3 regions of the Cutibacterium sp. LaCa_255 genome follow, and region 2 is predicted to be linked to each of the others. Evidence: riboswitches for the same ligand, from Rfam matches in the RefSeq annotation. Region 2 holds a riboswitch; each other region holds the start of a gene.

Region 1 (9,741 bases), 870 kb from region 2:
AAGGACTGGCCGGGCTTCGAGGTGATCTTGACGACGATGCGGTCGGAAAGCACCTTCGTGCCACCGGTGACGGCGGAACGGTCGCCGCCGGACTCACGTACCACGGGGGCGGACTCGCCAGTGATGGCCGACTCGTCAACCGAGGCGATGCCCCAGATGATGTCCCCGTCTCCGGGGATCGTCTGACCTGCCGTCACGACGACGACGTCGCCGTACTTGAGGTCCGAGGAAACGATCTCGGTGGTGGCGGTGTGCTCGGCCGAGGGATCGATCTGTTCGTCCCAACCGTCGACGCGCAGCGCGTTGGTGGCGGTGCGGGTCTTCCGCAGGGTCTCGGCCTGGGCCTTGCCGCGGCCCTCGGCGATGGACTCGGCAAGGTTGGCGAAGACCACGGTGAGCCACAACCAGACCGCGATGACTGCGGAGAATCCGGTCGGCACACGGCCGTCGGTGATGTGAGTGAACGGCTCCATGACGGCGACGATCGTCGTCAGGGCCGCACCGACCCACACCAGGAACATGACCGGGTTGCGCCACTGGGCACGCGGGTCGAGCTTGCGGAAGGCACCGGGCAAGGCCTGGCGGACCTGGGCCCCGGCGAGGCCACGGGAACGCGAATTCGAGGTGATGACGGTCATGATCAGATCAGTCCTTCGGCCAGCGGTCCCAGTGTGAGGACCGGGAAGAAGACGAGCGCCGTGACGAGGATCGCCGTGAAGACGACGAGGGTGATGAACAGCGCGTTGTGGGTGGGAAGGGTGCCTGCGGTGACCGGGACGGGCTCGCGTTCGGCAAGGGCTCCGGCCAGCGCCAGCACGAGGATGATCGGCACGAAACGACCGAGCAGCATGGCGATGCCGATCGCCGCGCACAGCCAGTCCGTCGAGGCGTCCAGACCGGCGAAGGCCGATCCGTTGTTGTTGGCGCCCGAGGTGAAGGCGTAGACGAGCTCGCTCAGTCCATGCTCACCCGGGTTTGAGATCGAGGTGTTGACGACACCATCCCGAATACCAGGGATGGCCAGACTGAGGGCCACCCCGCACAGCACCAGGGCCGGCATGACGAGGATGTACAGGGCTGACAGCTTCATCTCTCGCGGGCCGATCTTCTTGCCAAGGTACTCCGGGGTACGACCGACGAGGAGTCCGGCGATGAACACCGCGATGACGGCGATGACGAGCATGCCGTACAGGCCAGATCCGACGCCGCCGGGGCTGATCTCACCCAGCATCATGTTCAGCATGGTGACCATGCCGCCGATGGCGGTGTAGGAGTCGTGCATCGAGTTGACGGCGCCGGTGGACGTCATCGTCGTGGAGTTGGCGAAAAGAACCGACTGGGCCAGGCCGAAGCGCTGCTCCTTGCCCTCCATCGCGGCGCCGGCGAGGCGCCCGGCGGTGCCCTGCCCGGAGAACTCGGCGGCAGCCATCGCGAAGAGGTTGATGAGGAACAGCACGATCATCGAGATGAGGATCGCGCGCCCCTGACGCACGTCCTTGACCATCTTTCCGAAGGTGCGCGGCAGCGAGAACGGGATGAGCAGGATGAGGAAGATCTCCAGCATGTTCGTCCACGGCTGGGGGTTCTCGAAGGGGTGGGATGAGTTGCCGTTGAAGAAGCCGCCACCGTTGGTGCCGAGCTCCTTGATGGCCTCTTGGGAGGCGACAGGTCCGCCCGGGATGATCTGGTCCCCACCAGCGATGCCGGTGACGTGCATGAAGCCGATGAAGTTCTGCGCAGCTCCACCGACGATGAGCAGGAAGGCTGCTACGGCCGCGATCGGCATGAGGATGCGCAGGGTGGTGCGGGTGAGGTCGACCCAGAAGTTGCCAATGGTGTGCTCACCTCGTCCGATGAATCCACGCACCAGTGCGATCGCTACAGCGATGCCGGTGGCAGCCGAGACGAAGTTCTGCACGCACAGGCCGGCGAGCTGGACGACGTGACCAAGCGTGGCTTCGGGCGAGTATGCCTGCCAGTTGGTGTTGGTGACGAAGGAGACCGCGGTGTTGAAGGCCACGGCTGGGTTCACCGACCCCTTGTCCATGGACCAGGGCAGCCACGACTGCAGACGCTGGAGGGCGTAGAGGAGGACGACGCCACAGAAGCTGAAGGCCAGCACCGAGCGGGCGTAAGACTTCCACGTCTGTCCGGCACGGGGGTCGACGCCCATGAGGCGGTAGCAGAAGGTCTCGACCTTGGTGTCCTTGTCAGAGGTGAAGACACGGGCCATGTAGGAGCCCAGGTAATGCTGGGCAATCCCGAGCGCAAGGGCGAGAAGAACAAGACTCGCCAAGAAGTAGAACCACGTCATCAGAAACGCTCCGGACGGACGAGGGCGATCACGAGGTACACGACAGCCGCAATGCCGAGAATGGCCGCGACGATGTTGAGGACGGTCACAGCGCGTCGACCCCCTTCACGCACAGGGCGAGTAGGAGGAAGAGGACGACGACACCGAGCAGCCAGATAACGTCCAGCATGACAAGGCTCCTTGACGATGACCCGGGGGTTTCCCGGGGTGCCGGTTTCGGCACCAGGAACCATCGAAACGGTGTCGTAAGGAGGTTGTCGCGCTCCCCTACGGATCCCATACGGGGGTGAGTGGGATCCTAACGATTTGCTAACAGGCGAGTCCCGAACGGTTCAGAAAGTGTGACGTGCGTCACCGTTCGGCTCAGGGGAATCAGCCCTCCCGACCACGATCGAAGGCCTTGATGGCCTCCGTGACGACGGCGGCGGGATCGTCGGCGGCCATCACGGCGCGCACCATCGCAACCCCTGCGACGCCCGTCGTCGCCAGCGCAGCCACGTCGTCAACCTGGACGTCGCCGATCGCGACGATGGGCAGAGAACTCGCCTGCACCAGAGCCGGGTACCCCTCCACCCCCAGCGGCGGGCGTCCGGAGTCCTTCGTCGGGGTGGGCCGGAAGGGGCCGGCACCTAGGTAGTCCAAGGCGTCTGCGAAGGGCTCAGCCGACCTCACCAGGTCCAGGGTTCCGGTGGTGTAACCGACGATGGCGTCGGGGCCGAGCATGGCCCTGGCATCACGCACCGGAAGGTCCTCGACTCCCAGGTGCACACCGTGAACGTTCCCGCGGGCGCGCATCGCTGCCCAGGCGACGTCGGCCCTGTCATCGACCACAACCAGCGTCTTCGGGTTCGCACGATGCACCGCCTCGCCGACCCGAAGGACCAGTGACAGCAGGTCCCGGGTGGCCAGGGTCTTGGCTCGCACCTGGACGATTCCGGCACCGGCCCCGGCGGCCAGCGCAGCCGTCTCGACGGTGTGACGGTCGGTTCCCGAGGTCACCAGGTAGCAACGCAGGTCCAGGGTCATCTCGTCCCCTCCACTCCGGTTCTCGCGACCTCGTCAAGGGCGTCGAGCAGTTGCACACGAAAACTGCCGGGCCCGCCGGCACGGGCCGCCGCGACCTCGCCGGCGACGTCGAACCAGGTGACGGCCGCGACCGCCGCCTCCATCGGATCGTCCACTGCCGCCAGGCATCCGGCAGTCAATGCCCCTAGTAGACAGCCTGTTCCGGTCACCCGGGCCATGAGCGGATGGCCTCGGGAGATCTTCTCGGCCACTCCGTCAGCAGTGACGACGACATCGGTCGGCCCCGACACCACCACGACTCCCCCGGTTCGTCGCGCCACCTCGACGGCCGCGTCAACGGCGTGCTCGGGGGTGTCGGCGGAGTCGGCCCCGCGTCCCCCTCGTCCTCCGACGAGAGCAAGGATCTCGGAGGCATTCCCCTTGACGACGTCGGGACCCTCGTTCAGAAACTCCCGAGCCATCCGGGTACGCACCGGGGCCAGACCGATCGCGGTCGGGTCGAGGACCCACGGGATGTCTTTGGGCCGAGCGGCGACAGTAGCCGGAATACCAACCATGCCATCGGTGGACAGGGTGCCCAGGTTGACCGACAGGGCGTCAGCAGCCGAGACGACGACCGGAGCCTCCTCAAGGGTCTCGGTCATCATCGGGCGTAACCCGGCAGCCAGCAGGCCATCGGCCACCAGTGACATGCTCACCGTCGCGGTGAGGCAGTGAACCATGGGCGGATTACCTCGAGCAGCCGCCACCACCTGGTCGATCGTCATGCCACCCTCGCCACCTCGTCGATGTCAGCGTCGATGTCAGCCCCCGAAAGCCTCGGTCCGAGGGCGGCGCCCAGCACCACCAGCAAACCACCCAGCACGACGAGGACCAGCACCGCACCGAGGTGTCCGAACACTCTCTCCAGACCCGGCAGGTAGAAGGGGTACAGCGCCGGCAGGATGAGGGACAGGCTGTATCCCATGCCGTAGCCGGTGGAGCGCACCTCGGTGGGGAATCTCTCGGACAGGTAGGCCGAGATGGGCCCGTAGGCCGACACCGTCGCCACCTGGAGGGCGACGGCGAAGACGGCTGCCCTGCCGGCCGAGGCGGAACTGATCGCTCCCCACCACAGCAGCGGGCCGAGCACCGCAGCACTGATTCCCCAGCACACCAGCAGACGGCGTCGTCCCACCCTCGTGGACCAGTGCCCGGCCAGGGCCATGAAGATCGCCTGACCAACGGAGGCGACTCCCATCACCCAGGAGGTCGCGGTCGCCGTCAGACCGGCATCGGTGCGCAGTCGCGCGGTGAGGATGAGGACGGTGGTGTCGGTGAGCAGCCACAGCCCCGTCATGAGGGTGAACACCTGCCAGAAGGCCGGCGCCCACGCCCCGGCGATGACCTCACGCACACCGGGGGTCAGGGTTTTCCATGCCTCCTTGGAGTTGTCGGAGCGGTGGAAGAGAGGGGCGTCGCAGACTCGCCGGGAGTAGTAGACGATCATCCCGATGCTCATCGCAGCGCCCATGACGAACAGGATGCGCCATCCCCATGCGGCGTAGCGGTCCGGCCCGAGAGCGGCCAGCATGACGGCGACGGCGAAGGCGATCGATGCCTGGGCCCAGGGAGCCATCGACAGGATGACCCCGGACGCCAAGCCGCGTTTCTTGGGAGATGACCATTCCATCGCCAACGGGATGGCGGCGGAGTACTCACCGGCGACGAAGATCCCGCCCAGGAATCGCAGCAGCAGGATGAGCCCAATCGTCCACGCCCCGATGAGCTGGTGGGTGGGCATGACGGCAATGAGCCCCGCGCAGGTCGCGGTGCCGGCAATGGCCACCCGGGTGGTGCGGGTGCGTCCCAGCCGGTCGGAGATGCGTCCGAAGATCATTCCGCCGAGGGGGCGACCCAGCAGCATGGCGATGACGACGAGGGCGCCCATGGAGGCGCTGGCCGAGGGCCCGGCGAGCACCGCCATCGCAGGGGCGAGGGCCGTCAGGGGCAGGAAGACGTGGATGTTGTCAATCCAGTTGCCGACGACGCCAGCACGCAGGGCGGCCCGTCCTTCGGGAGGCATCGTCAACGAGGTGTTCGTGGCGGTGCGCAGTGAAGTTGTGGTGGTCATGAAGGCAGGTCCTTGAAAGATGGTGTGTGTCTGAAGTGGGGTGATGGTGACTCAGACGCGCATTGCCTGGTCGAAGAACTCCAGTTCATGACGGCAGGCAGTCAGGTAGGCGTGGGCCGCGCGTGCCCGAGCAGCCGGGCCGGCCTGTTCGAAGGCCTTTTCGACGACATCGAGGGTGTGCGAGATGGCCTTGGTGAACTCCGGGTCCCGATAGGTGTCGAGCCACAACGCATAGGGATGGCCTTCCGGAACCTGCGGCAATCCAGCTCCCACCTGGGCATACAGCCAGAAGCAGGGCAGGACCGACGCCACCCCGACGACGTAGTCGTCACCCAGGGTTCGTGCCAGTAGGAAATCCGTGTAGGCCGTCGTCACCGGACCAGCCGGAACATGATCGCGTCCCGCCAACCAGGTGCGATGCAGGGCGGCCTCCTCGACGATGCAGGTCTGGGATGACTGCGCCCACCACACCGAGTCCTGCGGATCGACGGCGCGAGCCGCAAGAGCGGCCAGAGCTCGTGAGTAACAGGCCAGGTACTGGGCGTCCTGCCCGAGGTAGAAGTTGAAGGCGTGTCCTGTCAAGGTGCCGTCGACGAGGGCAGCGACGAAGTCCGATGCCTGGATCTGACGGACCAGATCCTCGCTGGCCTGCCACAGGGCCGTCGTCCACGGACCAACCGGGGCCACCGCAGCCGTGGGTGCTGATTCCGACGAGCCGACCAGGGTCTCGGGAGATGCCAGCGGTTCAATCGGCCCGAACCAGGCCACCGCCGAGGCATCGGCGGACAGTCGTCGTGCCCGGTGGGAGTGGTCCACCGGACCGTGTCCCCGGCCTACCTTCAACTCTGACCCGTGCTGGATCGCCTCGTGCAGCCAGTTGGTGACCCAGCCCAGGGCGTCACCGGGAGCGTCCCCGGCACCCAGCCGAGTGGCCAGGGCCGAGGACAGCGAACACCCGGTGCCGTGGGTGTTCGTCGTCTCCACCCGAATGATCTGTGCGGTGTACGTCGTCCCCTCCGGGGTCACCCAGATGTTGTCGACGCGCGAGGAGTCGAGATGGCCGGTCTTGACGATGACGGCGACCCCGGTCTCCTTGGCCCAGCCGCGCGCTTGTTCCAGGGCCTCCTCGGCATCCTTCGCCGGTTCACTCTGGCACAGCACTGCGAGCTCGGGGATGTTCGGGGTGATGACGGTTGCCCGGAGGCAGAACTCGCGCATGGCCACCTCAGCGTCAGGGGCGAGGAGCCTGTCCCCGCTGGTGGCGACCATGACCGGGTCGACGACGACAACGGGCGGACGGTGCTCGTCAAGGAACCCGGCGACCGTCTCGATGATCTCGACGGTGCCGAGCATGCCGGTCTTGACGGCGTCGATCGCCACGTCGTCACTGACCGCCGCCAACTGCTGCGTGAGGAACTCGGTGGGCGGGGTGTGGATCGCGCGCACCCCTTGGGTGTTCTGGGCCACCAGGGCGGTGACGGCGGCCATCGCGTACCCACCGGCCGCGGTGATGGACTTGGTGTCGGCAGCAGTGCCGGCGCCCCCGGAGGGATCCGTTCCCGCGATGGAGAGAACGCGCGGGACTGAGCCCTGCGACGGGTTGCTGGGGGTGGAAGAAGTCATCTCGGACATCCCTTCGCCAGTACGAACTAGATCAGGTTCCACGGGTGTGATCTCAGCGCCGATACGGCGCACCCCGTGTCCAGCGATAAGTATGGCACCCGGCTACGACAAGGCACTGCACCCCGAGTCCTGACGACGAAGAACGCTCAAGAAAACTCTTACGAAAGTCTCAAAAAGAGGGAGTTCCATCGCACCCTACCGGCGCTATCGCGAGGCTAGTCGAAGTTCACCGGAGAACTCTCCGGCGAAGTCGTATGAGGAGTGGATCATGACGAACTTCCAAAAGATTTATCAGCGCAGCTACCCGGTCAGCCCTGACGGCAACGCCTACGTCCACAACGACCTGGGCACCTACACCCACAACCGGCCCATTCCCCCCGACGACGTCGCCGAGCGGAAGGCCTACATCGTCGGGTCCGGCATCGCCGCCCTGACCGCTGCCACATTCCTCATTCGCGACGGCCAGATGCCCGGCGCCAACATCACGATCCTCGAGGAACTCACGGTTCCCGGCGGCGCCTTCGACGGCAACGGCGACACCGAGAAGGGGTTCATCGCCCGCGGTGGCCGCGAGATGGGTCAGCATTTCGAGTGCTTCTGGGACATCATGCAAGACATCCCCGCCCTGGAGATGCCAGCCCCCTACTCGGTGCTCGACGAGTTCCGCATCACCAACGAGAACGACCCCAACGTCAACAACTGCCGCATCATCAACAAGTGCGGCCACAAGCGTGACGCCTACCACATGGGCCTCAACAAGAAGGGCCAGATGGCAATCGTCAAGCTCCTGCTGGCCAAGGAGTCCGACACCTACTACAAGTCCATCGAGGACTGGTTCGACGACGATTTCCTCAACTCGACCTTCTACACCCTGTGGAAGACGATGTTCGCCTTCGAGCAGTGGCAGTCTCTGACCGAGCTTAAGCGATACATGCACCGCTTCCTGCAGTACCTGCCCGGGTTCTCCGACCTGTCGTGCCTGAGGTTTTCCAAGTACAACCAGTACGACTCCTTCGTCGTGCCGCTGGTGCGCTGGCTGACCGACCAGGGCGTCAACTTCCAGTACGAGTCACTGGTCTACGACGTCGACCTGGAGATCACCGCCCACCGCAAGATCGCCCGCGGCATTCTGTGGCGCGACAAGGAGGGCGGCGAGCATCGCATCGACATGACGCCGAAGGACCTCGTCTTCGTCACGAACGGTTCCCTGACTGAGTGCACCGGCTACGGCGACATGGATCATCCCGCCCCGTATCACAAGGAGATGGAGGCTGGCTGGGAGCTGTGGCGCAACCTCGTGAAGCGCTCCCCGGTCTTCGGGCGCCCCGACGTCTTCTGCGCCGACCCCGACAAGACGGTCTGGCAGTCGATCAGCTTCAACTTCATCGGCGCCGACCACCCGTTCCTGCGCAAGATCAAGGAACTGACCGGCAATGATCCGTTGTCCGGACGCACCGTCACCGGCGGCATCATCACCGCCGAGGACTCGTCGTGGTGCCTGTCGTTGACGATGAACCGTCAGCCGCAGTTCCACGGCCAGCCGAAGGACTGGGGCGTCGCCTGGGCCTACGGCCTCTACCCATTCACCAAGGGCGACATCGTCAAGAAGTCGATGCTGGAGTGCACCGGCGAGGAACTGCTGCGCGAGTACTGCTACCACTTCGGTCTGCTCGACCAGTTCGACCAGATCAAGGCCAACACCAAGGTGCGCATCGCCACGATGCCCTACGTCACGGCCTTCTTCATGCCACGGGGCAAGGGGGACCGTCCCGAGGTCATCCCCGACGGCTGTGTGAACCTGGCCTGCCTGGGTCAGTTCGTCGAGACCCCCGACGACTGCATCTTCACCACCGAGGGCTCGGCCCGTACCGCCATGATGGCCGTCTACGGGCTGCTAGACCTCGACCGTGACATCCCGCCGATCTGGCCGGCCCAGTACGACATTCGCGCCCTGCTGGCCTCCGCCAAGACCCTCAACAACGGGAAGCTGCCCGGCGGCAAGCTGCTGTCGCGCCTGCTGCGCAACACCTACTACGAGGACATCCTGCCGTGACGTGCCGACGTCATGGTGTCCTGATAATGCGGTTTCGGGGCGGTCGCGGTTGAATGACACCGTGACCGCCCCGAACCATCTCCCCTCATCTCCCCTACCCGTCACGAGGCTGCGTGATCTGTTAATGGCTGATGTCCCGGCTTCTCGTCTGGTCATCGCCTGTGACACCATCGGTGGAATCGGCCCGCGTCCTAACGATTCCTACCCAGCTGACCCGGTGTGGTGCGCTCATCTGGGAGCGCGGGTGCCCCTCCTGGAGGTGCTGTGCGCCGGTGCGCGTCCACTCATCCTCGTCGACACCCTGTGCCAGGACAGGGAGTCAGCTGCCCCCATGATCGAGGAGTTCCGATGCTGTGCGGCCGCCGCCGGGATTGCCCCCGACGCTGTGACGGGATCAACGGAGGACAACGTCACCACCACCCAGACCGGGATCGGCGTGACGATCATCGGCGTCATGCCCGACGGAAAACTCCCCCGGGCCCATGACGGCGACGTGCTGGTCCGCGTCGGGACTCCCATCTCGGCCCCTGATGACGACGTCGCCCCTGGTCGACGTGAGATCGTGGCCCTCGAGGAGGTACGAGAGCTGATGGCTTCGGGGAAGATTCACGA
Region 2 (9,741 bases):
CATCACCATCGCCGCCACGATGATCGGCCTGTTCCTCACCGGTCTGGGGTCAGCCATCGCCAGCGGCAGTGGCAAGGCCCACCCCATCGCCCGCAACATCATCGTGGGCATCTGTTCCATGACGATCACCTATGTCATCGGTCACCTCGTCGGTATGCAGGTCTGACTGTCGTCTCCGCTGTGACTCATTCGCCCACCTGCTCCGCCGGGAGTGGGTGGGCGATCAACGTTGGGTCGTGATCCATGATCTCCCATAGCTTGGGCGGCACGAAGGCGTCGACGATGACCATCAAGGCCTGTGGCAGGTCCGCAGCCCCCACCATGGATTGGCATCGGTGGGCGCACACTGACGCCACCGCCCCGTCTCCATTCAGCCACCCGGCCAGCCCGCAGAGGGCCAGCGGGGCCGGGGCCAACCGATCAGGGATCATTCCGACAGCTTGGCTCCAGATCGTCAGCCATCTCGACGCGTGCTCCCGTTCCATCGTCATCCACAAGGTGCGTGCCACCTCCGGGCGCTGGACGGCAACGGCCATCTCAACGGCGGCGGCATCATCAATCGGTGAACCGGACCTCACGAGGGCACGGCATCTGGCAGCGACGACGTCATCACCGCGGCGAGAGAGTCGTCGTCGCGCATTGGTGATGAGTCGACGAGTACCTGGGTCACAGGTTCTTCCGGGCCCGGACAGCTGATCGACCAGGTTGGTGCGGCTCGGCAGAACGGTGAGCCCCCGATAGACCGCCTCGGCAGCAATCTCCGGGGCGGGAATGTACGGGTGATTCTCCCCGCAGCTCCGTTCATCGCCGAAGATACTGCTCCAGCTCTCACCATCTGTCCAGGCAGCGTCACTAATGTTCATGCCTTCCATCGCCCGGATGGCCAACGCCAAGGCAGCCATGCCACGGTCTTGGTCCTCGGTGAAGGCCAGGATCACCGTCCGTCCTTGCCCTGCCAACGAGACGACTCGGGATGCGAAGGCGTCCATGGCCAGGGTCAGTTCGACGTCGTCGAGATCGACCCGGGCGACGAAACCTTGGCAGGTCGCGCCATCGTCAGCGACGATGAGGAGCAGGCTCTCGCTGGGTTGGAAGCCGAGCAGGTAGGGCGCCAGGGTTATCGCCTCGTCGACGGTCCTGACAGTCAGTGGATCACGGTCATCGGTGGTGGACGAATGCAGTGTTGTCATACCTTCAGTTGTCGTCCCGACCCCGTGAAATCCGCCAAGCAATTGGGGACCTGTGGACAACTCCCGGCAGCGTCATCTCGTCTCAACGCCAACCTGTGGACAGCACCGACGACCACCAACCACGTAAAGTGGAGCCACCATGAGCCAACCGCCTGACATCAGCCAGTATCAGCCGCCGAAACGCCACCGCGGCTGGATCGCAGCCATCATCGCGGTGGCCGTCATCATCGCCCTTGTTCTGGTGGCTCGCCGGGTCACCAGCGAACCTGATCTCCCCCAGTCCCCCATCCCAACTCCGGTGGCGACGCCGTCATCGGCGACCACGCCGACACCGATTCCGGCGTCAGTGACGGCTGTGGCCTCCTCGGTGCCGTTCTCGTCCAAGGACGACTCGAGCGAGGGAACATGGTCGATCGACGACGTCAGTTGGGGTCCCGGAAGTGTCACCCTCACGGTGACCATCGAGGTCACCAGGGGATCCCTGAGCGACTACACCTTCTTCATTATGGAGAACGAGTCGACTAACATCCACGAGGCCAGCCTGCCGCCCACCGGAACCCTCGGCGACACCATCTCCCCGGGACATAAGGTGCACGGCACGGTCACCATTGACTGTCCGCGCGCTGACGCCACCGTCATGTTCACTCATGGATCGGGGATGTCCTCCCCCATCTCAGCTCTGACGATCAAGGCGTGACTCGCCACCTCTGATGCCCATCTGAGATGACATGGGGTCCGGCACGATGCCGGACCCCATGTCATCAGCTCAGTCCCGTCACTTCACTGTCATCAGTCTGCATCGTCGCTCAGATGACCTCGACGCGTGGGTACCGCGGCTGCCACATCGCCGAGAACACCTTCTCAACCGGGGTATCGGTGGCCTCGGTCGCCACACCTTCCTCCATCGCCTGTTGGGCAACGGCAATGGCCACCGACGCCGACAGCGGTCTCAGGGTCTTGATGGACGGCAGCAGCGAGGCTCCCATCACCCGGTTGTCGACGTGCATGGCGACCGCCTCGGCAGCAGCCGCGATCATGCCCTTGGTGACGCGGGACGCCCGCACTGCGATGGCTCCCAAACCGATGCCCGGGAAGACCAGGGCGTTGTTGGCCTGAGCGATCTGATACGTCACACCGTTGACCATGACCGGCTTGAACGGCGAACCGGTGGCCACCAGGGCGCGTCCTTCAGTCCACTTGAGAATGTCGGAAGGCAGTGCCTCGGCCTTACGGGTCGGGTTCGACAGCGGCATGATCACCGGACGATCACAGTGGGCCGACATCGTTTTGACGATCTCCTCGGTGAAGGCCCCCGTCTGGGCGGAGCAACCGATGAGGATCGTCGGATGGACGTTACGCACGACGTCACTCAACGTGTACTGGTCGGGGGCGTCAGTGGTCCACCCTTCCAGCTCCTCCTTGCTGCGAGCGAAGGGCTGCTGGAAGTCACGCAGCCGCAGACCGTCCCGCAGCAGACCCCGGGATCCCAATCCCCAGAAGTGGGAACGCGCAGTTTCCTCGTCCAGGCCCTGGCTGACCATGAGCTGTACCAGGAGATTCGCGATGCCGGTGCCAGCTGAACCAGCGCCGTGAATGACGATACGGTGCTTGCTCAGCGGGGTGCCGGACGCCTTGACGGCACTCAACACGGCGGCGACGACCACGGCCGCGGTGCCCTGGATGTCGTCGTTGAAGGTGCAGTAGTCGTCCCGGTACTTGTTGAGGATTCGGGTGGCGTTACCGGCCGCGAAGTCCTCCCAGTGCAGCAGGGCGTGCGGGAACATCCGGTGGGCCGTCTCGACGTACTGTTGGACGAAGGCGTCATAGCGTTCTCCGCGCACACGAGGGTGACGCACACCGAGGTAGCCGTCGTCATTGAGGCGTTCCATGTTGTCGGTGCCGACGTCGAGGATGACGGGTAGGACACGGTGCGGGTGGATTCCGGCTGCCGCGGTGTACACCGCCAGTTTCCCGACGGTGATCGCCACGCCACCGACACCCTGGTCACCGATGCCAAGGATGCCCTCTGCATCGGTGGCCACGATGAGGTCGACATCGTCAGGGCCATGGCCCAACTGCCCCAGGGCCTGCTCCATGTCCTCCGGGTCGTCAATGGACAGGTAAATACCGCGCGGACGGTCGTACCAGTGGTTGTATTCCTCAATCGCCTTGCCGATCGTCGGGGTGTAGACGATGGGCAGCATCTCCTCGATGTGCTCGGCGATGAGGCGGAAGTACAGCACCTCATTACGGTCGTGCATGTGGTTGAGGTACAGGTACTTCGCCAGGTCGTCCGGCTGCGCCGAGTACTGGGCGTAAACCCGCTTGAGCTGGTCGGTGATCGTCATGACTCCCGACGGCAACAGGCCCGTGAGACCAAGGGTCTTGCGCTCCTCGAGGGTGAAAGCCGTGCCTCGGTTGGCCAGGGGGTTCGTCAACACCTCCTGGCCGCGAGCCGCAATCTTGAGAAGTTCTCCGTCACTGTCCTGTGCATACTGAAAAGGAACTGACATACCCCCTAGCCTAGAAGGTCGTCAGCACAAATGTTCAGCAGGTCACGAGATGGATGACAAAGTGTCACGCAAGCGTTCCGCGGAAGCCTCAAGGGAGGCAATTTCCGCTGCGCTCATGGAGACCGGGACCACTCCTTCGATGCCGTCACGCGAGACGATGCACGGCATGGACAGGGCTACCCCGGAGACTCCGTGGACATCCTCGATGACGCTGGACAGCGGCAGGACGGAACGGCCCGGACGCAGCAGGGACTCGGCAAGACGAGCACCCGTCAGACCGATGGCGTAGTTCGTCGCACCCTTGCCCTCGATGATCTTGTACGCGGCGAAGGCGGCCTCGTGAGCCAGATCAGCGAGCACGTCCTCGGTGAAGACGCGCTCACCCTCGACTGTCCAGTCGTGGATCGGCACACCGGAGATGTTGGCGGTCGACCACAGCGGGAACTCCGAGTCGCCGTGCTCGCCGACGATGGTCACGTGTACATGGCGCTGCTCGACGTTGGCCCACTGACGGATGAGCCAGCGCAGCCGCGAGGTGTCGAGCATGGTACCGGTCGAGAAGACGCGGTTAGCCGGCAACCCGGTGGCCTGCTGGGCAACGACGGTCAGGACGTCACAGGGGTTGGTGACGAGCACGAACAGGGCGTTCGGGGACTGCTCGACCAGCTGCGGCATGAGGGAACGCAAAATATTGGCATTGACGCCGGCAAGGTCCAGACGGGTCTGGCCCGGCTTCTGACGGGCCCCGGCAGTGATGAAGACGACATCAGAGTCGGCAGTGTCGTGGACATCAGCGCCACCCATCACTGAGGCGGGGGTGAACTGAGTGCCATGGGCGAGGTCCGCTACCTCGGCCTCGACCTTGTCCTTGGCAATGTCGTAGAGGGCAACGAGGTCGGCCGATCCGCGGATGAGGCAGGCGTAGGCCAGCGAGGAACCAACCGAACCGGCCCCGACGACGGAGATCTTGGAGGCGCGACGAGTGACGTCAGAAGTGCTCATGGCGCTCATCTTAGGGTGCCCTCGTGCCTGATTATGTACCATGCGCACCAGGGCCGCTCATCTGAACAAGATGCCAGTCGCACTGGGCGGTTGTGCACGCCCTGACGTCACCTCCCCTTCGCGCGGCGCCACGCCTGTGCGAGTTCCCGAGCACTGGACTCGGGATCGGCGCTTCGACAAATTGCCGAGACTACGCTGAGGCCGTCGCAACCCAACCGGGCTACATCCTGAGCGTCAGAGGCAGCGACGCCGCCAATGATGCACACCGGCCACGGGCTGACGTCGACGACATCGCGTATCGCGGCTAAGCCGAGCTCGCCTGCCTCAGGTTTAGTCCCCGTGCCATGCAAAGCCCCAACACCCAAGTAATCGACGACGTCACGGCCATGAGACAGCGCAGCCTCCACATGGGCGGAGGTCTGCGCGGATAAGCCAATTAGCAGATCGTCCCCGAGAATCTCTCGAACTTGGGCGACCGGCATGTCGGACTGCCCGACATGGGCGCCGTCGGCTCCGATGTCGGCGACCAGATGCACCCGGTCGTCGATAATAAGGGGTACTCCACTGCACGCATCCTTCACCCGCCGTCCCAAGGTGACGAATTCGTCGTCGGGCAGATCATGGTCGCGGAATTGGACCAGAGTCACCCCGCCGGCGATAGCACGCCGCACGGTCTCGACGACCCTGTCTGGGCCGCCACATTGGGCGGTGTCTGTGACGAGGTACACCGACAGATCGAAGTCAGGCCGTGACATCGCGAAGCCCTCCTCTCGCGCCAACTTCGTCGGGTGACACCAGGAACAGCTCGTCGATGAGAGCTTGAGCGAATCCGCCCGGGCCCACACTGCGATCTGCTGCTCGTTCGGCAGCTACGCACAGCATGGCGGTTGCGGATGTAGCGGCAATGAGGTGATCCTTCTGGACGCCTGCGAAGGCTGCTGTCAGAGCCCCTAGTGAGCATCCGACCCCGGTCACTCGCGCCATCCATTCATGCCCCGATGACACGGTTACGTGCCGGCGAGCGTCCACGATGTGATCGACGGGACCACTAATGGCGACCACGGTGCCGTATGTGCGCACGAGCTCAGCGGCGGATCCCAAGGCATCCTCGACGGTATCTCCAGCCTCCGGGCCTCGGGAATACGCTCCCGTTCCAGCCAAGGTCAATACCTCGGAGGCATTCGCCCGGATGACGGCTGGAGCGCCGACGTGCAACGCGTCCAGCGCGACCTGGGTACGCCATGGCATCCCGACCCCCACCGGGTCGAGCACCCACGGCGTGTCACTACCTGCGGCGCCACGCGCGGCAACAACCATGGCCTCAGCGGTCTCCCGGTACGGGGTACCAATATTGACTAGCACGCCGTCAGCCACCGAGGCGAACCCTTCAGATTCTGAGGGGTTATCGACCATAGCGGGAACCGCCCCCGCAGCCAACAACACATTCGCGGTGAAATTGGCAACCACGATATTCGTCAAGCACTGCACCAGCGGCTTGTCCCGACGCAGCCGCTCCACAGACTCCGACACCAGATTCGACAATTCAGTCATGCCAACCACTTCCTTCGCCGGCATTACCCGGACAGGTTCAGACGGTCGGTGCCATCACGACACCCTCTCAGCCCTTTTGGTGGGCTCCCGCGTTGTTGTGGTCCAATCTACTGCCACGATGCGCGCTGGCAACGCCGCACTCCTGTCTTCTAGGGCCAGCGGTGTCCGAATCCGCTCTACCAACCCACGTCTCAAGTGACACAATGCCGCCATGAATCCCCGTCTCAGCCCTGTCGCCGACGTTCTCAATGCTGCGTCGTCAGAGGCCGCCGGGAGTGGAACCTCGTTGTCCTGGGCAACCGTTGACGACAGTGAGGTGCGCTGTAACGACACCGACGATCGCGTCTACAGCATCGCGTCGATGTCGAAGTCGTTCACCGCTGCCAGCGTCCTTGGGATCTGTCACGGGCTGATCGACGTGGCTCCTCGACGGCCCGCTCTCGACGACACCCTCGGTAGTTGGATTCCGCAGCTTCAGGAGCCCATCGCTAGCGCAACGATTCGTGACGCGTTGTCCATGTCTACCGGTCTACCACCGGACGATCCGTGGGCCGACCGTCAGCAGGCCATGTCACGCGAGGAGTTCGAGGCGCTGTTGGGTAAACCCTTCATCACGAACTTCGCGCCGGGGACGGGGTACGCCTATTCCAACCTCGGTTACGCGATCCTGGGCCGCGTCGTCGAATTGGCGACCGAGCGGCCATTCATCGACGTCGTCGAGGAAGACGTCATCCGTCGGTTGGGGATGACCGAATCCTTCCTCGACGTCACGCAAGTACCCGAGGGAAAGCTCGCCCCAGGCCTCGGCAGAGATGGCAGCGTCCAGCCCTTGCTTGGCTCCGGAACCTTCTCCCCCATCGGCGGCCTCATCTGCACGGCCAAGGATGTCGGGATCTGGGTGAGCCATTTCATCACCGCGTGGACCAGCGAGGACGATGGTTGGGGCCAGGTCTTTCGCGACATGCAGCAAATGCAGCGGTATTTCACGACGTACGGCCCAGTCACCGAAGGGTACGGATATGGCCTGCACGTCGCTGTCACGGGGAAGGAACACATCGTCTACCACTGTGGCGGGTATCCAGGGTATGGATCGACGATGATGTGGCATCCTTCCTCCGGGGTCGGCGTCGTGGTGCTGGCGAATCGGACGTATCACCCGGCCATCCGCGTAACCTCCACGGCCCTCGACACCGTTGTTCCCGGGGTGGGTGACCTGCTGCTGCCCTCCGCGGCCAAGGATCGCAAGGCCTGTGATGCCGTCCATCCTTCGCCGATGAATCCCCAAGTCCGGCAGCATCTCGACGACGTCGAGAAGATCATTCGCAACTGGTCGGACGATCTGGTGGCTCAGGAGTGGAGCCCGACGATGGACATGGATCGTCCGTTGGATCAGCGCCGCAAGGATTTCGAGGAGGTGGTCAAGGCCACCGGGGAATCCGCGGATGCCACGATCGACGTCGTCGAGATGACGCCGTATTGCTGGATCTGGCGTGTCGAGGGCCCCCTGGCTACCCGTCAGGTCACGGCTTCGGTTAACCCGTTGGGTCAGGTACAGGCCCTCGACGTCAGGATCGTTTGATAGGTCAGATCGTGTCGAGTGAGGTGCCGCGAGTTTCGCGGGCGAACATGTATGTCACACCGCCGATGACGAGCAGCACGGTGAACAGGATGAACGCCGGGAAGACCGCGTCCAAGGTGACATTCTGTTTGACCGCAGATCCGCCCACCATGAGTCCCATGAGCGCCGGACCGATGACCTTGGCAGTCGCACCGATGCCGTAACCGAGTCCGAGACCGGTGGAGCGAGCCTCATTGGGAAATTGCTCGGCGCCGAAGGCGTTCAGAATACCGAAGGCGCCGTCGCCGAAGGCCATCGCAACAAGGACGCCGGCAAAGAAGACCTGCCAGCCCCAACCCAGATGAGCCGAAAGCGCGATGATCAGAGTTCCGGCGGCACCTACCAGACCGAATGACAGCATCGTGATCCTCCGACCGATGCGGTCGGCCAGCCATGCTGACAGGAAGCGCCCGATGAGATCGGCCAGAGAGACGAACATAAACAGGATTCCAACTTGCTCTGCAGACTTGCCGAAGCCGGTCTTGAGGAGGGTCTGACCCCACGACTGAATCGTGAATGACCCCAGAATGAAGCAGAAGGACCCTAGGCTGACAATAAGGAGGCTCTTGCGGTACTTGCCGAAGACAAGTGAGTACGAAGCGTCTCGGACGTGCTCTACGGGCGGCAGATCTCCAATGTCGTCAGCCGGCATCTCCAACGCCCACGCCAAAGCCTCACGAGCTTCATTTTCCCGTCCATGACTCTGTAAGAATCTTGGCGACTCGGGGACAAAGCGAATCCACACAAGCAGGAAGACGGGAATCGCACCCAGTGCGATGAGGGCACGCCAATTATCACCCAAGGCCTTTTGCCCGAGAGAGCCCAGGAAAAGACCGAGTGGTATGAATACCGACGCCAATCCAGCAAGAAGTCCACGCTGTTTAGCTGGCACAAACTCTTGAACATACGGAATCGAGGTGATATTGAGGCCGCCAACACCGATCCCCACGCCAATACGCAATATGGCAAGCATAACCCAGCCGTGATCTGGGGTGAACACTGATAGGACGGTGAATGCAACGAACATGAGGACGCACCAGAAAAATGACGAACGGCGTCCGATTTTGTCTGCCAGACGTCCCCACATAATGGCACCGATGACCGTACCCAAGCCAGAACAGGCGAGGATGACGCCCGCCTCAGTGCCGGTCAGGTTCCATGGCTTAGTGAGGACGGATACAACGAAACCAATGAGAAAGATGTCAAAGAACTCGGAAATGTTTCCGATGATAGCAAGGGCGACAAGGTTCTTCTGATTGCGCGCCAAAGGGCGCGAATCTATAAGATCTAATGCTGATTTCTTGGATGTTGTAGAAGTGGACATGTAATTATATCTCCTACCCGCGCCGCGGCTATTGTCAACGCAGAATGTCTGTGTTCGAAGGAATATTGAGCTCACTGGGACTCACACGAGTAAGGTCTCCATAATGAGTCAGGGCGTAAGCAGATGTCCGCTGCCCGTAATAGATTCCCTGGACCACGTCACCTGCAAGATACCCGTGCAATGTTCCTGCAACGAAGGAGTCTCCTGCACCTGGACGGTCGACGACAGGAACCTGAACCACTGGGAAGGTGCGGTCGCCGCGCTCGTCGTCGGATAGATAGACACCATTGATCTGGTCAGTGGACACGACCGTCGGAGCTCCGAACAATTCGCGCAGATCGTGGCATGCCTGTTCTCCGTCAGATTCTATTCCAAATACCGCCCTGCCATCACGCACTGAACAAAAGACAATATCCGATATGCGAGCAATGGGCTCGAGCACCTCTCGAGCTCGCCTCGGCTCCCACAGCAGGGAACGATAATTGACGTCAAGTGCGACGGCTATTCCACGACGGTGAGCCTCCTCGACAAAATGGCTCACCA
Region 3 (9,741 bases), 820 kb from region 2:
GACAGGCCGAGATCGAGTTGGAGTACATGGACTCGTTCGCCGAGTCGCTGAGCTTCTTCCCGACCGTGGCCAGCAACGAGGGCGGTATCACCGAGCGCTACCTCACCCATCTGGAGGCCAGCGCCAATGCCGTCGACATCCCCGTCATCGCCTCGCTGAACGGCGCGACGAACGGTGGTTGGGTCGACACCGCAAAGCGGATGCAGGATGCCGGCGCCGCGGGCATCGAATGCAACATCTACATGGTGCCCGGTGACCTCGAGCAGTCCGCCGAGGAGGTCGAAGACCGTCACGTCGAGATCGTCCAGGCAGTCAAGGACGCCGTGACCGTCCCGGTGGCCGTCAAACTCTCGCCGTTCTTCACGGCCCTGGGCAACATGACCACCCGTCTGGACGCCGCCGGGGCCGACGCCTTGGTGATGTTCAACCGCTTCCTGCAGCCCGACATCAACATCGAGAAGATGCAGGTCGAGCCCGGTGTGTGGCTGTCCTCCCCGGCTGACGCCCGCCTGCCGCTGACGTGGATCGCCGCCCTGTCGGGTCGTATCAATGCCTCGTTGGCTGCATCGTCGGGTGTCGAGACCGCCGACGATGTCGTCAAGTACCTTCTTGCCGGCGCTGACGTCGTCATGACCACTTCGGCGCTGGTGCGCCACGGTGCCGGATATGCGGCCGAACTGCAAAAGGGACTTGAGTCCTATCTGCAGCGCAAGGAGCTCGACCTCGACAAGCTGCGCGGCACGCTCGCCATCCCGGCCGACGCCTCGACCGCCGAGTACGAGCGCAACGGTTACGTCGCGGCCCTTGAGAAGGCCAAGACGACCTACGGATCCTGATTCGCGAATTCACGGCTGAGGGGCCGGTGGCGGTGGCCACCGGCCCCTCATTCTGTGCCATCCCTCGTCGTCGCCACCCGCACTCGTGTGGTGATCGGGGTGATGACAAGGCCAGCTGCCACCTCACATAGCAATCCCCCGGGTCGCAACCGCAATTACCACAGGGGCATCGGGTGTCACCCACTTTGCCGTCAGACCCCATCTGACGAGGCCATATGTCGTCGTGACATGATCGTGGCCGGCGACAACAGTCACGGGCGGAACGAGCATGACAGGGAACGTGGGTGAACGCCCGGTAAGGTTGTCCGCACGAGACGTCCAGGAGGAACGATGCCCCAACGCAAGGTCAGCGTGATCAACCACTACGCCTTCCCACCGGGGTCGGGTGGCATCACCCGCACCTTCGACATGTTCTCGCGGTTGCGCGGCTGGCAGCCCCACTTCTACGCCGCCAACATCAACCACACCTCTGGTGAGAGGATGACCGTCGACGACCCGCGTTACACCCTCGTCCCGATCCCGGAGTACAAGGGCAACGGGGCCAAGCGTGTCCTCGGCTGGATCGCCTTCGCCGCCGGTGCCGGTGCCCGGACTCTGGTACGCCCGGCCGACGTCATCTTCGCCTCCTCCCCCCAGATCTTGGCCCCGGCCGCTGGCATGGTCGTCGCCGCTCTGCGTCGCAAGCCCTTCGTCGTCGAGGTGCGCGACCTGTGGCCGGAGTCGCTAGTCTCCGGCGGCGCCCTCAAAGAGGGATCGGCCCTCCACAAGGTGCTCCAGGGGCTGGAAAAGACCATCTACGCCCGTGCCCGCCAGATCGTCGTCGTGACGAAAGGCTGGGAGGACCACTTCCGCGAGCTCGGCATCAACGTCGACAAGGTCACCGTCGTCCCCAATGGCGCCGACCTGGCCGAGTACGAGGTCAACGAGTCCCGCGAGGACCTGCGCAAGGAGTTCGGCATCGAGGGATTCACCGCGGTGTTCTCCGGCACCCATGCCAACTACGTCGGGCTGGACCTCATCGTCGACGCGGCCCGTCGCCTCCCGGACGTCAACTTCCTCCTCGTCGGCGCTGGAGCTCGCAAGCAGTGGGCCATCGACGAGGTGAAGAAGCTGGGACTGACGAACGTCAAGTTCCACGACCAAGTACCCAAGTCCGAGCTGGTGCGCATCCTCTCGGCCTGTGACGTCGGCTTGCACACCGTCTCCCCGCAGTCGGTCTTCGACAAGGGCATGAGCCCCAACAAGCTCTACGACTACATGGCAGCCGGGCTGGCCGTCGTCTCGAATGCCAAGGTGCCGATCCGCGACGTCATCAGTGACGACGAGGTGGGCGCCTGCGTCGATCCGACCGAGCTCGTCTCTGGTATCGAGCGGGTGCGTGACGCCGACGAGTCCACCATGAAGCGTTGGCACGAGCGGGCCCGCGAGCTCATGACGAACAAGTACTCCCTACAAGCATCGGTCGACAAGCTCGAGACGGTGCTGGAAAAGGCGCTGTACCGCTGACGTCGGAAACGAGCGGCTGGGGTGGGCAGTCCCCAGCCGCTCTGCGTCGTTGGAGTCCGTCACCCCAGCAGTGCCGCTGCAATGGCAGGGACAGCGATGACGAGGACGGCCAACGCGACTCCCCACAGGTCTCGTGTTCGCCAGCGCGACTCGACGGCGTAGGTACGCCGAGTCGCCGTCGCGAAACCGCGAGAGTCCATGGCCCGGCTGAGCACCTCCGACGACCTCATGGCGTACAGCACCATCGCGAATGTCATCGAGGACAGGTATTTGACCCGGGATGACAGGGAGTACGCCGGCCCCATCCCGCGCAGGCGGCGCACATCGGACTGGACGCGCCACTGGTCGCCCAGGTGCCCCATCCGGATCACACCTGCCACCGACGCCACCACCGGGCGCTGCGGAAGGTGGGTCTGCTGTGCCAGGGCGTCGCCGAAGCGGGTGGGATCGGCCGCGGCAGAGGCCAGTGCGCCCGGCAGGACGAAGACGAGGATCCTCAGCCCCTGACGGGTCGCCTCGCTCCACACCGCTGGGTTCGTGAACCCGCTGTGGAGCAACAGGGTCGTCCAGACCAACATCACCGCGGCGATGACGACCGGAACCGTCCGAACCGCCAAGGGTTTGACGCGGCGGGAACACATCGGAGCCATGGCGACGGCCGGAATGAGCCCGATGGCGCCGATGAGCGGAGATCGCACGAAGAGGGACCCGACAATGCCTGCGACGGCGATAAGGAGGACGACGAGAGGGTTGATCTTCGTCAGGAATGCCGGCTTCCCCTGGGGGTTCTCTTCCGGGGTAGGATCCGGATCGCGGTACGAGGCGACGTCAACGACCTCGTCAGCCATCTCGATGACCTGGGGGTCGTGGGAAGAGACGACGACGGCAACCCCGGAGTCCGCCGCGGCGCGGATGGCCGTCAGGACACTGGCACCGCGGTCGTCGTCGAGGCCGACGGTCGGCTCGTCGAGGAGCAGCAGGTCGGGTTTCTGAGCGAGTGCCGCCGCGATGGCAAGGCGCCTCTTCTCCCCGCCCGAACAGGTCATGGGGTGGGAGTCGAGGATCGGCTTGAGCCCGAAGGTCCTGACGAGGTCGCGCAGATCAGCGTTCTCAGGAACCATCGGCGAGGCGAAGAGCTCGTCAGCAGCTGTGCGGGCGACGAGGTAGTTCTCCGGGTTCTGCGGCACCCAGGCGGTGTGCCCGGGCTCGGGGAGGGCGAGCTCGCCGGCGGCAGGGTCGTCAAGCCCGGCCAGCAGCCTCAGCAGGGTGGACTTGCCGACCCCGCTGGGCCCTGACAGGACCGTGACGTAACCGCGTCGGGCCGACATCTCGACGCCACGAAGCAGCACGTCGTCAGACTGCGGACGGTGAGCATCGAGAGCGACGGCCCGAGCGACTGCCTCGCCGGGAGTAGCGGGGTGCCACGGCACTTCGGTGGGCTCGCGCGAGTCGAGGTAGTCCTCGAAATCCCAGATCCGTTTGAGGGTGCCGTGATCGGTCAACTCGACAACCTGGTCGAGGATCCCACGCCACTGGTCCGGATGGTGGTCGACGACGAAAACCGTCCGGTCGTGGGCCATCATGGCGACCTCGTCTCGAATCGCGCTGGCCGATTCCTCGTCGAGCATCGAGATCGGCTCGTCGAGGAGGAGCAGCCCGGGGTCGGTGGCCAGGATTCCGGCGATGACGAGACGCTGCATCTGCCCGCCCGACATCTTCGTGGTGGAGTGGCCACAGGGAATGGTGAACCGGGCACGGCGTCGGGAATCCTCGACGATCGGCCAGATCTCCTCGCGGGGAACGCGATGATTCTCCGGACCAAAGGCGATGTCACGTCCACAGGTCGCGGCAACGACGGAGTGGATCGGCTCCTGCTGCAGCAGACCGACGTTGTCGTTGCCCCACGTACTCACTTGGCCCGTCAGATCGTGACTCTCCTCCTCCAGCAACCCTCCGACGGCGTGCAGCAGGGTCGTTTTGCCAGCGCCCGAAGGCCCTGTGACAAGCACCCTTGCGCCAGCAGGCAGGTGGAGGTCGATGGGCCCGAGGATGGGGGCGTCGCGGCCCGGGACGCCGACAGTCAACCCCTCGACATCCACAGGCACCGCCCGACGAGCGGAAACGTCGTCAGCCTGGTCATTACGGGCCAAGACGTCAGTCATGACAGATTCCGCGCCGACGCCGTACTCCGCTTTCCGCCACGCAGTTCACGAGAAACCGCGAAGGGGTTGAGGGCACCAGCGGCCGCCAGGCCGCGGACGATACCCCACGCCAGCAGACCGCCGAGCAGGGCTCCGGAGACGACCATGAGGATGAGGTAAACGACGGTGTCCCCGAAACGGAACATCGGGTAATAGGAAATACGTTCGTAGATACCCTCAGCGATACCGGTGAGAGCTCCGGCGACCATGGCGAGCTTCGGTCCAGCCTTGCGATAGGCGACGATGAGCAGACACAGCTCCATCGGCAGAGCCTGGATGACTCCGGAGATGATGGTGCCTGGACCCCATGGGCCTCCCAGAGCCGCCTCGATACATGCAGCAAGAATCTCTGCGAGAAGGGCAGCGCCCGGTTTGCGGACGACGAGGCCGGCGATGAGGGCGGGTAGGAACCAGATGCCGGTGAGAATGCCCTCGGCTGGCACATACACCGAGGACACCGGCTTGAGGAGGCTGTAGAGAGCGCCGTAACCGAGGAAGATGACACCGAAGGCCACCGCGATCATCACTGGGGTGACAATGTCAATGGTGCGGTACCGCATGGCAGGTTTGTCGTTGGTCATGGAAATCCTTCCGTCCCTTCGGAAGGGGGCGCACATGCGCGAAGAGCCCGACTCCCTACGCCGGTCCTAACCGGTTCAGGTTCGAGGGTCTGGGCGGTGCCCACTCTCAGCATCCGACGATGCTCCCCTGTCGTTGAGAGCCATCGTAGTCGCGGTTGGCGGGAAGTCTCCACCCACAACGGGTTCGGCGATCCTTGCGCAGGGCTCGGAAATCGTCGGGCGGGGCCCGTCACCCGGACCTCGACGATGTCGGGTATTCCGCCTCCTGGTGGAAATCGGGGTCATGGACCCCCGTCGTGCCATCTCCCGTAGCAGCTTTCGCCATCAGAACCCCGATCTCCACAAGGTTGCGGGTAGACCGGGACGGGAAGGGACACGTTGCTTGGAAACAAGTCCTCAACTCCCGGACTCAGCGTGGGTGCTGGACTTGGCCCGCCGTCAGCTATGCCCCAACGCCCGATTCGTGCGCTTCGTGGGCATGGCCGTCAGTGGGTCCTCGGGCCAGGGATGTTTGGAATAACGTCCACGATTCTCCGCTCGCACTGAGGGGTAGACGTTGGCCCAGAAACTGGCGAGATCGTCTGTGACGGCCAACGGACGTCGGGCTGGGGACAACAGATGGAGCACCACCTTCACGCGGCCGTCACAGATCATCGGGCCGTCGGTCCACCCGAAACACTCCTGGAGCTTCACCGCGAGCACCGGAGCGGCGTCACTGCCGGGTTCCGGGTAGTCAACGCGGATTCGCGACCCGCTGGGGACCGTGATCGTCTCGGGGAGGGCCTCGTCAAGACGTGCCGATTCCTGCCACCCCAGCATCCTGCGTAGGCCAGAGGTGGCGTCACTCCCCTGCCCTGCGGCCAGGCCATCCAAGTCGAGCCATTCCTCGGCGCGAGAGAGCAGAGCCTCATCACTGACGTCAGGCCAGGGGTCTCCGAGTACCCGGTGGGCCAGGGCGAGCCGACTCCTCAGGGACTCACCGTTCTTCGTCAGGCCTATAACCTCGAGCCCGCGGGATCTCACTTCTTCCAGCACCGCTCGACGGGCTTCATCACGCCCTGGCCGGACCGGGGTGCACGACAACTCGATGGCACCAAGCCGCGAAACGCGCCGACCGCGAGCCTTGCCGCCATTCCAGGTGACCGTGGTCTCGGTCGCGAGCATCGCCGCACCGGCATCCAGAGCCGCCGATTCCGCCAGCGGGACCGCTGCCCGGATGAGGGCGCCGCTCGTGACGCGAGAGGTTCGGGCAACGGCCAACCAGGGCTGCCCGAGCAACCCGGGTGGGCAGTTGCGGGGCAGTTCAACCCCAGTGCCACAAGCCAACAGATAGGACGATGACCCCTCACCACGGCTGCGAGCGATCCAACCTGGGCGAGCCAGGGAGACGACCGTGGCGACGGCATCATCGTCGGTGATGTTGGTGTCGGGGAAATCGTCAGTGAGACGCGAAAGCCGGTCAGCCTCGCGACGCCACACCCTCCCATCGGGGTGACGACCAGTCCGCAACTGGCGCCACTGCCCGACGAGGTCGACCTGTCCGTCGTCGAGGCCGAGCATGGCGACGATCTCGGCGCAGCGACGAGACCCGACAATCGGCGCGCCGTCGACCAGGGCCCTTGCTAGACGCGGGTCGACCGGAACCGTCGCGAGCTGACGCCCTCTGTCGGTGACTCGACCGTCAGCGTCAACAGCACCTAGGTCACGCAGTTCCTCCTCGGCCTCGGCCACCCGGTCCTGTGGCAATGGGGTTGGTAGGGCCATGCCTTCGCCACGAGGAGAGCCCCAAACGGCCAGCGCCAGCAGCGGTGCCACAAGGTCGGCATGATCAACCTCGGGGGCCGGGTCAGCATCCATCCCAGACCAGTCCTGGGGCCGCAGGCTCCGCACCGCGACGCCAAGGCCGAGACGAGCTGCACGTCCGGCACGCTGAATTGCCGAGGCTCGAGATTCCCGGACTGTCACCAGGCCCGTCATGCCGCGATCACGATCCAGGCGCGGTTCCCGGGACAGACCCGAATCGACGACGAGCCTCACCCCCGGCACCGTCAGGGAGGATTCCGCAACCGCCGTCGAGACGATGACACGGCGCACATCACCTGGGTCTGACAAGGCACGATCCTGCTCACGCGCCGACATCGACCCTGACAGCCCGACGATTTCCACGCCATCGAGCCGGGAGCGCAGATCCGCGACGACGTGGTCGACCTCGCGCGCCCCCGGCACGAAGACCAGCGCCGAACCATCTGGGTGGTGATCGAGGGCCTCGACGGTGACACTGCCAAGGTGACTGAGGAACTCGGGAGTCACACCCCGAGAATCCACAGGGGATCCCGAGGCTGGGGCCCACTCGATCTGGAGCTGATGCAGGGCCGATGACACCTCGACGACCGGTACCGGCTCGTCCGTACCGAGGAGGCTCGCCCACCCGGAGCTGTCGACGGTGGCCGACATCGCCACCACCGTGAGGTCCTCGCGCAGCTGGGCCACCTCGCACACCATCGCGACGGCTAGGTCGGCATCGAGATGACGCTCATGGACCTCGTCGAGGACGACGGCATCAACCCCTGTCAGGTCAGGATCGCGCATCAGGCGGCGAAGGAGAATCCCGGTCGTCACGAACTCAACCCTGGTGTCGCGGGTTGTCGTCGACTCCCCGCGCACGGTGTGGGAGGCGAACTCGCCGGGGCGGGTCCGGGTGAGTGTGGAAAGTCGGCGTGCGGCGGCTCTGGCTGCCACCCGTCGTGGCTGGGTGACGATGACCCGACCCGAACACCGCGATGCGACCAGCGGCGGGACGAAGGTCGTCTTGCCGGTGCCCGGTGGGGCGACGATGACCGCCCTCCCAACATCCAGGGCTGTGGTGATCTCGTCGCAATGATCGGCAACCGGATGCCCGGAGCCTATTGCGTCGAGGTCGAGACTCCGCGTCACTGGGCCGTCCCCCACCCCTGGGTCTCCCTCTCGTCCAGGGGATCAGGAGCAGTGGCCTCGGCGACCGTGCGGTTCGTCATTGCCTCCGTGGGGGCATCTTCCAGCGACCAGTCCGTCGCCCGGATAGGAATCCAGGAATCGGCCACCCGCTCGACGATCATCGTCATGATCATGACGGCATCGGGCTCGGCCCCCGGGAGCGCGGCGAACTCGTCAGGGCTGACCCACTGAAGCTCCAGAGACTCGCCAGGACGCGGTTTCTCCGCCGGATCACCATCAGCAACCATCGCCATGACGATGTCGGAGTGGAAGTGCCCTGGGTAGGGGCTGTGGGTGTTGAGAAGCACCGGCGTCGGGTGCATGAGGTCATGAACCCCGTCAGGAACCCGATTCCATGGCTGTAGGACGCTCAACTGGTCAATGTGGTAGCCAGCTTCCTCGTGGAGCTCGTGAGCAAGGGCCTGCCAGGGGTTCTCGGTGTGCTCGACGTGTCCGCCCGGTTGAATCCACAAATTCATCTTGCGGTGCTTGTGCACGAGGGCCTTCCACTGCCAGCCACGTGGGCTGTCGGATGGAAACCTTCTCAGGATCCACGCGCTGATCGTGACGTCGTGTCCATGTGGCTGGGTGTGGAGATGTGGCATGGTCCAAGCCTGTCACGCTGCAAGCTGCAGTGCCCGGCCCCGACCTACCCATGGGGCTCGCGTTATTGCGAAATACAGCACATTTTTGGGACAATCAGTATGTATCACCATCATTCGGAGGATCAGATGGACATCAATACCCTGTTGTCGGACATTGGCCTGCCGGGCCTGGGTCGCAGACCGGTTCTGGCGGACTCCAAGCCTCGAGTCGTGATCGTTGGTGCTGGTTTCGGTGGCTTGGCGGCCGCTGAGAAGACTGCCGAAGCAGGGTGCGACGTCACCCTCATTGACCGCAACCCCTACACCACATTCCAGCCGCTGCTGTACCAGGTCGCGACCGGTGGTCTGAACCCAGGTGACGTCACCTACCGCCTGCGTTCCTTCGCCGCTCAGAACGGTTCTCGCACCCACTTCCGTCGTGCCTCTGTGACCGACGTCGACACCGAGAACCGCATCGTCAACGTCGACAACGGCGACCCGATCTCGTACGACTACCTCATCCTGTCCCAGGGCGTCGGAGCCAACTTCTTCGGTACCCCCGGTGCCGCCGAGCACTCGTACACCATCTACACCCGCGCATCCTCGCTGCGCGCACGCGACGCCATCTTCACCTACCTCGAGGACCTCGACACCCAGCGTGACAAGACCTTCGACGTCATCATCGTTGGTGGCGGCCCGACCGGCGTCGAGATGGCCGGCACCCTGGCCGAGATGAAGTCGATCGGCATCCCGGCAATCTTCCCGGACGTATCCACCGACCGCGTCCACGTCACCCTCGTCGAGATGGCTGACCACCTCCTCATGCCCTTCGACCCGGCTCTACGCCACTACACCCGTCGCCAGCTGCAGAAGCGCGGCGTGGACGTGCGCACCAAGACCGCCATCGCCGAGGTGCGCGAGGATTCGGTGCTCCTCAAGGACGGTCAGACGCTTCCTGCGGACATGGTCATCTGGGCTGCTGGCGTCGGTGCCCACAAGTCCGTTTCCGACTGGGGGTTCGAGCAGGGTCGCGGCGGCCGTATCGCCACCGATGGCACTC

What was found. Region 2 has a riboswitch for thiamine pyrophosphate ahead of thiM (hydroxyethylthiazole kinase). Riboswitches for the same ligand answer to the same signal wherever they lie in the genome.
Region 1: it holds a riboswitch for thiamine pyrophosphate, as region 2 does, so the genes downstream of both, ACP8ML_RS00515 (bifunctional hydroxymethylpyrimidine kinase/phosphomethylpyrimidine kinase) here and thiM (hydroxyethylthiazole kinase) in region 2, are expected to answer to the same signal.
Region 3: it holds a riboswitch for thiamine pyrophosphate, as region 2 does, so the genes downstream of both, ACP8ML_RS00740 (ECF transporter S component) here and thiM (hydroxyethylthiazole kinase) in region 2, are expected to answer to the same signal.

What each region holds. Positions count from the first base shown of each region.
Region 1 is NZ_CP190956.1:122,346-132,086, reverse strand. Features, by position in the region: gene kdpB (potassium-transporting ATPase subunit KdpB) at 1-638, opposite strand, end outside; gene kdpA (potassium-transporting ATPase subunit KdpA) at 641-2,314, opposite strand; gene ACP8ML_RS00540 (potassium-transporting ATPase subunit F) at 2,314-2,403, opposite strand; partial or broken gene ACP8ML_RS00535 (hypothetical protein) at 2,400-2,594, opposite strand; gene ACP8ML_RS00530 (thiamine phosphate synthase) at 2,687-3,340, opposite strand; gene thiM (hydroxyethylthiazole kinase) at 3,337-4,107, opposite strand; gene ACP8ML_RS00520 (MFS transporter) at 4,104-5,453, opposite strand; gene ACP8ML_RS00515 (bifunctional hydroxymethylpyrimidine kinase/phosphomethylpyrimidine kinase) at 5,505-7,085, opposite strand; TPP riboswitch at 7,068-7,162, opposite strand; gene ACP8ML_RS00510 (oleate hydratase) at 7,345-9,129, shown strand; gene ACP8ML_RS00505 (AIR synthase related protein) at 9,191-9,741, shown strand, end outside.
Region 2 is NZ_CP190956.1:995,581-1,005,321, reverse strand. Features, by position in the region: gene ACP8ML_RS04500 (VIT1/CCC1 transporter family protein) at 1-166, shown strand, start outside; gene ACP8ML_RS04495 (DUF4192 domain-containing protein) at 186-1,190, opposite strand; partial or broken gene ACP8ML_RS04490 (hypothetical protein) at 1,362-1,652, opposite strand; gene ACP8ML_RS04485 (hypothetical protein) at 1,645-1,887, shown strand; gene ACP8ML_RS04480 (NAD-dependent malic enzyme) at 1,997-3,703, opposite strand; gene ACP8ML_RS04475 (L-lactate dehydrogenase) at 3,746-4,714, opposite strand; gene thiE (thiamine phosphate synthase) at 4,813-5,460, opposite strand; gene thiM (hydroxyethylthiazole kinase) at 5,447-6,280, opposite strand; TPP riboswitch at 6,249-6,357, opposite strand; gene ACP8ML_RS04460 (serine hydrolase domain-containing protein) at 6,468-7,835, shown strand; gene ACP8ML_RS04455 (MFS transporter) at 7,840-9,198, opposite strand; gene ACP8ML_RS04450 (sugar kinase) at 9,233-9,741, opposite strand, start outside.
Region 3 is NZ_CP190956.1:174,443-184,183, reverse strand. Features, by position in the region: gene ACP8ML_RS00755 (dihydroorotate dehydrogenase-like protein) at 1-836, shown strand, start outside; gene ACP8ML_RS00750 (glycosyltransferase family 4 protein) at 1,167-2,342, shown strand; gene ACP8ML_RS00745 (ATP-binding cassette domain-containing protein) at 2,402-4,504, opposite strand; gene ACP8ML_RS00740 (ECF transporter S component) at 4,501-5,124, opposite strand; TPP riboswitch at 5,160-5,263, opposite strand; gene hrpB (ATP-dependent helicase HrpB) at 5,563-8,073, opposite strand; gene ACP8ML_RS00730 (NUDIX hydrolase) at 8,055-8,702, opposite strand; gene ACP8ML_RS00725 (NAD(P)/FAD-dependent oxidoreductase) at 8,829-9,741, shown strand, end outside.